DNA from 2 places in the Lactiplantibacillus paraxiangfangensis genome. Region 2 is predicted to be linked to the other one. Evidence: a T-box and tRNA genes for the amino acid it is inferred to sense, from the RefSeq annotation. Region 2 holds a T-box; the other holds one or more tRNA genes.
What was found. A T-box is a leader RNA that pairs with one kind of tRNA and senses whether it is charged. The one in region 2 lies ahead of leuS (leucine--tRNA ligase), so its partner is inferred to be a tRNA-Leu.

Region 1 (5,381 bases), on a different contig from region 2:
TCCGAGCGAGAATTTCGCCAACCGTTTCGTCACCGGGCTTACTTTAACGCGCGGTTACGTTCGACGGGTGGGCGTTATCAGTTAGAAAGTCATAATATTGATATCAACCCTAAAATGCTGACGGATTTTGGAGAAGAAACGTTGATTGGTGTGATCAAGCACGAACTGTGTCACTATCATTTGCACTTAGCTCGCCGGGGATATCGGCACCGGGATACTGACTTTAAGCAATTACTGGCTCAGGTTGGCGGGTCGCGCTATGCGCCAGCGCCTAAGCATCCAGCGAAACAAGCGTACCGGTACACGTATGTCTGTCAAAATTGTGGACAAGTGTATCGGCGTAAACGGCGAATGGACTTGACGCGTTACACGTGTGGACGGTGTCGGGGGCCAATCAAATTAGTCTGAAAAGGATTGCTTAACGGCTGGGCTTTCGATAGAATGAGCTTAACTATTAAAAATAATGGAGGGTTTAGCATGGAAACGATTAAAATTGGGATTGTCGGACTGGGCACAGTTGGTACCGGCGTTGTAAAAATGTTACAAGCGCACCAAGAAAAGATCTCAGAAATCACCGGCCGTCAGCTGGAACTTGCTTGTGTGGTTGTCCACAACTTAAAAAAGCACGAACAAGTCGATTTAGGGGATGTCCAGTTGACCGACCAAATTGATACGTTGATATCTGACCCGTCCATTCAGATTATGGTTGAAGTGATGGGCTCGATTCACCCGGCGAAGGAATACATTACCCGGGCGCTTCAAGCTGGTAAACACGTGGTTACGGCCAATAAGGATTTAATTGCCCAGTATGGTCGGGAACTCGTCCAGATTGCGCGTGAAAACCACCGCGACCTCTTTTACGAAGCCAGCGTTGCCGGCGGGATTCCTATTTTACGGACCATCGACAACAGTTTTGCAGCGGATAAGATCCAACGGGTGATGGGGATCGTCAACGGGACAACCAACTACATCATGACGCAAATGCTGACCAAAAATTGGTCCTATGAGCAGGCGTTGAGCTCGGCACAGGACTTAGGATTTGCTGAAACGGATCCGACGAACGACGTTGAAGGACTGGATGCGGCCTATAAGATGATTATTTTGACGCAATTTGCTTTTGGGATGAGTTTATCCATGGATCACGTCCACGTTCAAGGGATTACCAACATTAGTCCCGAAGACATTCGGGAAGCGAACCAATTAGGATACACCATTAAATTGTTGGGAATTGCGGAAGAAATCGATGACCGGATTGCCGTTTCGGTCGGTCCCGTCCTCGTTTCTGACCACCATCCCTTAGCAACGGTTCAAAATGAAAATAACGCCGTCATGGTCACGGGGACGGCCGTGGGGGATACGATGTTCTACGGTCCAGGTGCCGGTGAACTGCCAACGGCGAACAGTGTTTTAAGTGACATTACGACCGTTGCCAAGAATATCGCGTTGAACACGACTGGGAATACGTTTAATTCGTATCGGCAAGAAACCGTGTTGGCCGCGCCCGAAGACGTCGTGTACCCACACTTTATCGCGTTAAAGATGCGTGATGTTCCCGGGATGATGATGAAGTTGACTGCGATTATGACTAAGGCGGAAGTTTCGTTTAGCCGGATCATTCAAAACCAGTTAAGCGATGGTAACGCACGGGTCGTCATTATTACCCATGCCATGAATGATCAACAGTTGGCCGAGATTACGTCGGCGATTGGTGAACAGGACAATATGCGTCTGTTGGCCAGCTATAAAGTTTTGAAGAATGAGTAGGTGAGCACATGTTAACAATTTCAGTCCCTGCAACTTCAGCAAACTTAGGACCAGGTTTTGATTCGATTGGGCTTGCGTTAGACATGCAATTAACTTTGCAAGTCTTGCAACCCAGTGATCATTGGCAGATTGATCATCCGTTTGGTGATGAAGTGCCAACGGACGAACGGAATTTAATTATTAAAACGGCGCTGACTTTGGCGCCCGATTTAAAGCCCCAACATTTACAAGTGGATTCAAAAATCCCGCTAGCCCGGGGATTAGGAAGCAGTTCGACGGCCATCGTCGCGGGCTTAGCTTTAGCTAACGAGTTGAGCGGTCAGCAGCGGTCACTAGATGAATTATTGGTCGTAGCGACCCAGCTAGAGGGGCATCCAGATAACGTGGCGCCCGCAATTTTTGGTGGCTTAGTCGTTTCAACGGCGGTCGAACAACAGGTGCATGCGGTCAAACTGCCATTACCGAACCTTTTTGCTAGCGTCTACGTACCTAACGAAGAGTTGCTGACGTCAGCGAGTCGTGAGGCTTTGCCAGCAAACTTACCGTTCAAACAGGCCATTGCGGGTAGTAGCGTGGCAAACACCTTAGTTGCGGCCTTAGCGACCCAGAATTGGGAAGTGGCGTTGCCGTTACTTGAAGCGGATCAATTCCACGAACAGTACCGGGCTAAGTTGGTGCCGGCGTTAGCAACGATTCGCAAGACGGCGCATCAGCTAGGTATCATGGGCACGTATTTGAGTGGTGCTGGCCCAACGATTGTCACGCTGGGTGATTACGGACAGTTAAACGAGCTACAACAGGAATTACAACCTAATCCGGCGTTGACGGGGCAATATCACCTGTTACCGGTAGATGCAGCCGGTTTAAAAGTTCAAAAATCTTGAATTAGACTTGTCAGACTCACAAAATTTTGGTATGATGTTTTTTGTGAGTTATGATGCGGCCATGGCGGAATTGGCAGACGCGCAAGATTAAGGATCTTGTCGGGGCAACTCGGTGGAAGTTCGAATCTTCTTGGCCGCACTAACGAATAACAAAAGTAGCCGGTATTGAGACGTGCAAACGTTGATGTATCGGCTACTTTTTTGCGTTTATCATTATGGCGTCATATATGGCCCTGATCCGTTGATTAAAATTAGCGGATTTTTTGCTTTTATCCCACTATTTCCAGCCTTATAATAAAACTGCTTAAATACCTTGAAAAGAAAGTGGGTTGAAATATTGAACAGATGCGGCGGAATCTTGGCCGGCCTCATTGGTTTAGGTCTTGGTTGGCAGGCCAGTCAACCAGTTCAAGCGGCGACGACTTATCCAATCACGGGGATTCAGGTCGTTTCAAAGCAAACGTACCGCGCCAATAATTTAAACGGTCTAGCCTATCATTTAACGGTGCAACGGGGACACCGGGCCCAATTACGAGTAAACCTTCATTTAAAACGGCACCCCCAAACAGTTTGGACCCGTTCAAAACAGGCTGACATTGTCCGCAACGGTAAAAAGCAACGTTACTACTATATTAGTAACGGCGCTAAACAAAGTGGCTGGGTCTTAGCCAGTGATTTAAAACCCGTGGCCCCGGCAACAATCCGATTAGCAGTTCCCCTAATCAGTCAATTACCAGAGTTGCCAACGGGGTGTGAGATGACGGCGACGACCATGATGCTACAATATGCGGGCGTTAAAATCGACAAAATGAGATTTGCGGCTGCTATTCCGCGCAGCTCGAACCCGAACAGTGGGTTTGTTGGTGAGCCAACCAGCAGTATGGGGGTGGGGCTCTACGTTTATCCTCAAGGATTACTGGCAACCGTGCGACAATATCTTCCCACGGCAGTCAACCTAAGTGGAATGAGCTTACCCCAACTAAAAGCACAACTGGCTAAGCGCCATCCAGTGGTGGTGTGGGTGACTGGATTAGATGGCTTTGCGAGTCATACGGTAACGATGACTGGCTATCAAACACACCAATTATTTTATAATGATCCATGGACTGGAAGGCGAGAAACAATCAGTAATCAGGATTTTGAAACAATTTGGCAACAAAATGGCCGGCGGGCACTTAGTTATTAAGTGAATCAGCAAAAAAAGGTTAAGAAAGTACAGTGTTTCGTAAGTTAGTATTAAAAACACGCTATTTGATACACAAATTGAACAAACTAATACTGTATCACAGCTGTGTATCAGTCTAAAAGGCCGAAATAACGGTAATTTGTTTTTAGTGTATTTTGGCACGGAAGTTGCATATATATTAGTGAGGGCAAAAAAGATTGCGCTTTCAGTATTAAACAAAACCGTTACGGGCTATTTAGATATTATTTATTCGTTTTATTATGACTGTAACGAAAAATAGGAGGTACAAGGATGGTAAGCATTATCATTGCTAGTCATGGCGAATTCGCTAAAGGCATTTTTCAATCTGGTTCAATGATTTTCGGCGAACAAGAAAACGTTCAACCGGTTACGTTGATGCCTAGCGAAGGTCCTGATGACATCAAGGCTAAGTTGGAAAAAGCCATTGCTTCTTTCGACGATCAAGACCAAGTCTTATTCTTAGTTGACCTTTGGGGCGGAACTCCGTTTAACCAAGTCAACGGACTGTTCGAAGCACATAAGGACACATGGGCGATTGTTGCTGGTTTGAACTTGCCAATGTTAATCGAAGCCTACGCTTCACGGCTTTCGATGAACTCGGCTCACGAAATTGCAACCCACATCATTGAAACGGCTAAGGACGGGGTTAAAGTTCGTCCAGAAGCCTTAGCGCCTAAGGAAGAAAAGGCAGCCGCCGCTCCTAGCGCAAACAATACGGGTCGTCCTGGCTCACTCGAATACGGGTTGGCACGGATCGACTCACGGTTATTGCATGGGCAAGTTGCCACTGCCTGGAGCAAGACTATCAATCCAACGCGGATTATCGTTGTTTCAGATAACGTTGCTAAGGACGAATTACGTTCTAGCATGATCAAGCAGGCTGCACCTGCTGGGATCAAAGCACACGTTATCCCAATCAAACAAATGATTAAGATTGCTAAGGATGACAAGCATTTTGGTGGTCAAAAAGCCTTACTGTTATTTGAAACACCAGAAGATGCTTTGACTGCTATCGAGGGTGGGGTTCCAATTAAGACCTTGAACATCGGGTCAATGGCTCACTCAGTTGGTAAAGTTCAACCAAACAAGGTTTTGGCTTTCAGCCAAGAAGATATCGATACTTACAAGAAATTGGAAGCTGACGGCGTTGAATTTGACGTTCGTAAAGTCCCAACTGATGGTAAGGACAACATGGATAACATCTTGAAAAAAGCACAAAACATGTTGAACGAACAAAAATAGATTATCAGAAGAAAAATGGAGGATTAAATCATGACTTTGAATTTTATTCAAGTGATTCTAGTCGTACTGGTCTCATTTTTAGCTGGTATGGAAGGTATTTTGGATGAATTCCATTTCCATCAACCAGTTATTGCATGTACGTTAATCGGTTTAGTAACCGGCCAATTAGTACCATGCATGATCTTAGGTGGTTCACTACAAATGATCGCCTTAGGTTGGGCTAACATCGGTGCCGCTGTTGCACCCGATGCTGCTTTAGCCGCTGTTGCATCTGCAATTATTTT
Region 2 (5,381 bases):
TCCAGACCGCACTTTGGCTGGAACCGTTCCCCCTAGCACACCGGTCCTGCCTGACGAAGCGGCTAATTTAAGTATAATTATCAGGTTATTACAATTTTTGACTTTTCAATCTTTAGTACAAAATAAGCGCTCCACTCTAAATTTAGGGTGGAGCGCTTATTTTAGTTGGGACTATCTTTTTTGAATGGCAATCAGGTACGGTGGGGTGTGGATCTGATTGAGAAAGCCGTACTGTAAGACTTGGAATTGGTGTTGATCGAGTTCAGTCACGTGTTGCATCAACTGGTTGGCTTCGTTTTGACCGCCGGGGTGACCGGTGTAAACGAGCAAAATGATTAAACCATTGGTCGCCAGACGCCCTTCTAGTGCCTTAACTGCGGTCAACGTGGTCGAGGCTCGGGTGACCACCGATTTGTCACCTCCAGGCAAGTAGCCGAGGTTAAAAATGGCACATTTGACCTTGGCTTCTGCGGGGAGCACTTTGGCCAAGTTTTCGTGACCCGTGTGAGTCAAGGTGACTTGATGCGTCAGCTTTTCCGTAGCGAGTGCGCTGGTAGTAGCTTTGATGGCTGCGGCTTGAATATCGAACCCGTAAACGTGGCCACTGGGACCAACGAGTTTAGCTAAGTAAGTGGTGTCATGGCCGTTGCCAACGGTGGCATCGACAGCGATGTCGCCCGGATTAACGGTTTGGTTGATTAGTGTATGACTATAGTTTAGAGCAGAACTGAGTTGGATAGTGAATCCCTCCCAAAAAATGAACTAAGTTACGACGAGTGCCGCTTAAAGTGAAAGTTACCGGTCCGGTGTCCGGTGGTTAGGCGGGTGCTAACGTACAGGAGCAGGCTCCCGAGTACGGCGCCACCTAATACGTCACTAGGATAGTGGACGCCCACGATGACACGGCTGACGAGCATCAATCCGATTAGTAAGAGCCCTAATCCCAATAACCAGCGTTTTAACGTTGGATTTTGGATTAGATCATAGGCTAAGACGAGTAGGCTACCGATTAAAACCGTGGTGGTCGTTGCGTGACCGCTTGGAAAGCTGAACCCACCGATGTTAGTTAAACGCCACGCGGTTGGCCGTGGGCGTTGGATAATTTGTTTAATAAAATAATTACCGTAAGCTGCGAGCAGTCCCGCGTTGATAACAAAGAAGACGGCGCCCTTGCTTTGTCTAAAAATAACTAACAAAAGGGTCACAATCACGATAATAATGGTCATACTATGGGGATTGCCGAACAGGGTGTAAGTCAGCATAGCGGACTGAAACCAAGCGGGTGTGTGGTGCAGGCTAAGGGCGACGCCGCGGTCAAAGTGGTGGATCCAAGTGGCTTGTGACCAGACCGCAAAGACCCAGTAGAGCCAGAGGGCGAATAGGCCCAGCATCGCAGTATCGCGGCGGTGCCAATATTTCGTCATTCAGTTACCTCCGATAAAAAAATTTCTTCGCCTATTATAGCATTCTTTATAATCTTTTTAATCTTGGAACCTATGAAAGTTCTGGTTTTTGATGGTTAGACGCTTGAAAAAAGGGGGCGGGTTTGCTACCATGAGAACAATAACTTTACGACTCCGAGAAGGATTAGTAAGTTGGTGTGTTTTGCAGAAACTCCGTGGTCGTTGCAAACGGGGATTCACACTGGCTGAACTCACCTTCGAGTCTTCCGACTGAAAGCAATAGTAGGTACGGACGTGGTTTCGCGTTAAGAAAATCAAGAGGCCACGGCAACGTGGAATCATAGGTGGTACCGCGGAATCATTTTCGTCCTATAAGCTTAAGTGGCTGATAGGGCGTTTTTTTATGCAGTACTGCCGCACATTCAACCGGACCATTTCAGTCACAGTCGCAATGCTAGCTTACATACAGCAGCAAGAAAGGGGCACTATTATGGCATACAACCATAAGGTCATTGAACGTAAATGGCAGCATTATTGGAAAGAAAACAAGACTTTTAAGGCAATGGATAACACGGATAAGAAAAAATATTACGCGTTAGACATGTTCCCATACCCATCAGGCCAAGGCTTGCACGTGGGACATCCCGAGGGTTACACCGCTACCGACATTATGTCGCGTTTCAAGCGGATGGAAGGGTACAACGTTTTGCATCCAATGGGCTGGGATGCGTTTGGCTTGCCAGCTGAACAATATGCCATGAAGACGGGGCATAACCCGAAAGACTTTACGGCTAAAAATATTAAAAACTTCAAGCGTCAAATTCGCTCGTTAGGTTTTTCATATGATTGGGACCGTGAAGTGAACACGACGGACCCAAGCTACTACAAGTGGACCCAGTGGATCTTCGAACAATTATACAAAAAGGACTTAGCTTACGAATCAGAAACGCTCGTTAACTGGGCGCCTGACATGATGGGCGGTACCGTGGTCTCCAACGAAGAAGTTATCGATGGTAAGACGGAACGGGGCGGCTACGACGTTTACCGGGTCCCAATGAAACAGTGGAGCCTTAAAATTACGGCTTACGCTGACCGTTTAATCGATGATTTGGACGACATTGATTGGCCAGAAAACATCAAGGAACAACAACGTAATTGGATTGGCCGCTCAGTTGGGGGCTCAATTCAGTTCCAAGTTGCCGACCATGACGATACTAAGATTGAAGTTTTCTCAACCCGCCCAGATACGTTATTTGGCGCTAGCTACTTAGTCTTAGCACCTGAACACGACTTGGTTGAATCCTTAACGACGCCTGAACAAGCCGACGCAATCAAAGCTTATAAAGCAAAGATTGCTAGCAAGTCAGACCTTGAACGGACTGATTTGAACAAGGATAAGACCGGGGTCTTCACTGGAAGTTACGGGATCAACCCGGTTAACGGTGAAAAGCTGCCAATCTGGATTGCGGATTACGTCTTAGCTTCATACGGGACGGGGGCCATTATGGCCGTTCCAGCCCACGACGAACGTGACTTTGAATTTGCACAAAAATTTGATTTGCCAATCCATCCCGTCATCGCTGGGGACAATGATTATGACCAACAACCTTACACGGGTGATGGCGAACATATCAACTCCGGTTTCGTGGACGGTCTCGACAAGCAGGCCGCAATCGATAAGATGATCGACTGGTTAGAAGCCCACAAATGTGGTGAAAAGAAGGTCAACTACCGCTTACGGGACTGGATCTTCTCACGTCAACGTTACTGGGGTGAACCAATTCCAATTATTCATTGGGAAGACGGCGAAATGACCTTAGTACCAGAAGACGAATTACCATTACGTTTACCAGCAACCAAGAACTTAGAACCATCTGGGACTGGTGAAAGCCCATTAGCCAACATTGACGATTGGGTTAACGTTGTCGATAAAAATGGCCGTAAAGGGAAACGTGAAACGAACACCATGCCACAATGGGCTGGGAGTTCGTGGTACTTCCTGCGTTACGTTGATCCGCACAACCCTGACGCCTTGGCAGACTATGACAAGCTGAAGTACTGGTCACCAGTTGACTTGTACGTTGGTGGTGCTGAACACGCCGTCTTACATTTGCTCTATGCTCGTTTCTGGCACAAGTTCCTGTACGACCTCGGCGTCGTTCCAACAAAGGAACCTTTCCAGAAGTTGGTTAACCAAGGGATGATCTTGGGTAAGAACCACGAAAAGATGTCCAAGTCACGCGGTAACGTTGTGAACCCCGATGAAATCGTGGAACAATATGGTGCCGATACGTTACGGTTATACGAAATGTTCATGGGACCATTGGAAGCATCCATTCCGTGGAGCACTGAAGGCTTGCACGGGGCTAACAAGTGGATCGAACGGGTTTGGCGACTCATCATTGATGAAAATAACCGGGTCCGCGACCGGGTTACGACGATTAACGATGGCAAGTTGACGAAAGTCTATAACGAAACCGTTAAAAAGGTGACGGAAGACTACGAAAACATGCGCTTTAACATCGCCATTTCACAAATGATGGTCTTCGTTAACGAAGCTTATAAAGTTGATGACTTGCCAGTCGTTTACATCGAAGGCTTTGTTAAGATGCTATCCCCAATCGCACCACACGTTGCCGAAGAACTTTGGTCATTGTTAGGTCATGACAACACCATTACTTATGCAACTTGGCCAACGTACGACGAATCCAAGTTAGTTGAAGATACGGTTCAAATCGTGCTTCAAGTTAACGGTAAGGTTCGTTCACACGCAACGGTTGCTAAGGATATGAGTAAAGACGACCTTGAAGCGTTAGCTTTAGCTGACGAAAAGGTCAAAGAGTTTACGGACGGTAAAACGGTTCGCAAAGTCATTGCCATTCCTGGTAAATTGGTTAACATTGTTGCCAACTAATACGCGCAATTAAAACTAAGGAATCCCCACTAAATCACCAGTTCAGCTGATGATTTGGTGGGGATTTCTTGTTGGCATAAAAAGCTATTCCGGTCGTCACTGATGACATGCGGTCGTGGGACCGGTTCAAGCCTGAGAAACGTCTTGAACCTCGCCCGGAACACTTGCAAAATGCGCAAGTATCCCGGACCGTCCGTGGTGTAAAGGTCGGCAAAAAAGCGCCACCCCAACACCACCTTCACGACCGATGTCATCAGTGACGATCTCCGATTACTCGACAGTAATAACAATAGTAAATCTGATTTGCCTAACGGAGCGACTAACAAGGCCCGCACGTCATTATAACGACGTGCGGGCCTAACTGTTAAAGATTAAAGTGAAAACCCTCCGAATGAAATTGAGAGTGAAATTAAACCTGTGCCGATGAAGTAGTTACGAATATTAGTATCATCGTATTTACCGGCTTGAACATCCTTTTGAATTTGATTATAAAATTTAATCAGTACAACTGGCACGTCGTGGTGTGCAACGTAACGTTGTGAAATGGCGTGTGACAAGTCAGAAACGACCTTGCCAAAATCTTCGTCGCGGTTTAAGCGACTAGCAGTGTCCAACAAGACCTTCTGGAGTGCTGGATTCTTTTTAACATCTGCGTCTTCATACAGTTTGCTTAGTTGTGAGATAAAAGCGTTCAATTGTTCGTCGTCCATCGTGTTTTCCCCCCATAATTGGTGATCTAAATTTAGTCTATACCCATTGACGTTGAAAAGGCAAACTAGGTCTTAATGTCAAACCAATTTTGAATTGGCATGACTTTAAGTTGTAAATTCAATTTCACTAAGTATGATTAAGGTTCAGTAAAGCTCGGCGATAAGTTGGGATTTAAATTGCAACTTCACGGCATTTCATCTAAAATAGTTAAGATTGAACTAAGAAAGTAGGTACGAACATGTCTGAGGAATCGAAAGCTCATCAGCCGCAAAATGCACACGTTAATTCCGAAGCTGAAGCACACCAAAAAATGGTGCGTGGGTCGGCTTGGATGACGGCCGGTAGCGTCTTTT

Region 1: it has a tRNA-Leu gene. The T-box ahead of leuS (leucine--tRNA ligase) is inferred to sense a tRNA for this amino acid. The anticodon was not compared.

The regions. Positions count from the first base shown of each region.
Region 1 covers NZ_BTPW01000011.1:16,414-21,794, forward strand. Annotated here, with positions in the region: gene AAA939_RS07205 (SprT family protein) at 1-408, shown strand, start outside; gene AAA939_RS07210 (homoserine dehydrogenase) at 478-1,764, shown strand; gene thrB (homoserine kinase) at 1,773-2,648, shown strand; tRNA gene AAA939_RS07220 (tRNA-Leu) at 2,704-2,787, shown strand; gene AAA939_RS07225 (C39 family peptidase) at 2,986-3,834, shown strand; gene AAA939_RS07230 (mannose/fructose/sorbose PTS transporter subunit IIA) at 4,126-5,097, shown strand; gene AAA939_RS07235 (PTS mannose/fructose/sorbose transporter subunit IIC) at 5,128-5,381, shown strand, end outside.
Region 2 covers NZ_BTPW01000009.1:60,600-65,980, forward strand. Annotated here, with positions in the region: gene mnmM (tRNA 5-(aminomethyl)-2-thiouridylate-methyltransferase MnmM) at 172-759, opposite strand; gene AAA939_RS06370 (phosphatase PAP2 family protein) at 768-1,424, opposite strand; T-box leader at 1,569-1,778, shown strand; gene leuS (leucine--tRNA ligase) at 1,894-4,317, shown strand; gene AAA939_RS06380 (bacteriocin immunity protein) at 4,689-5,027, opposite strand; gene AAA939_RS06385 (putative polysaccharide biosynthesis protein) at 5,267-5,381, shown strand, end outside.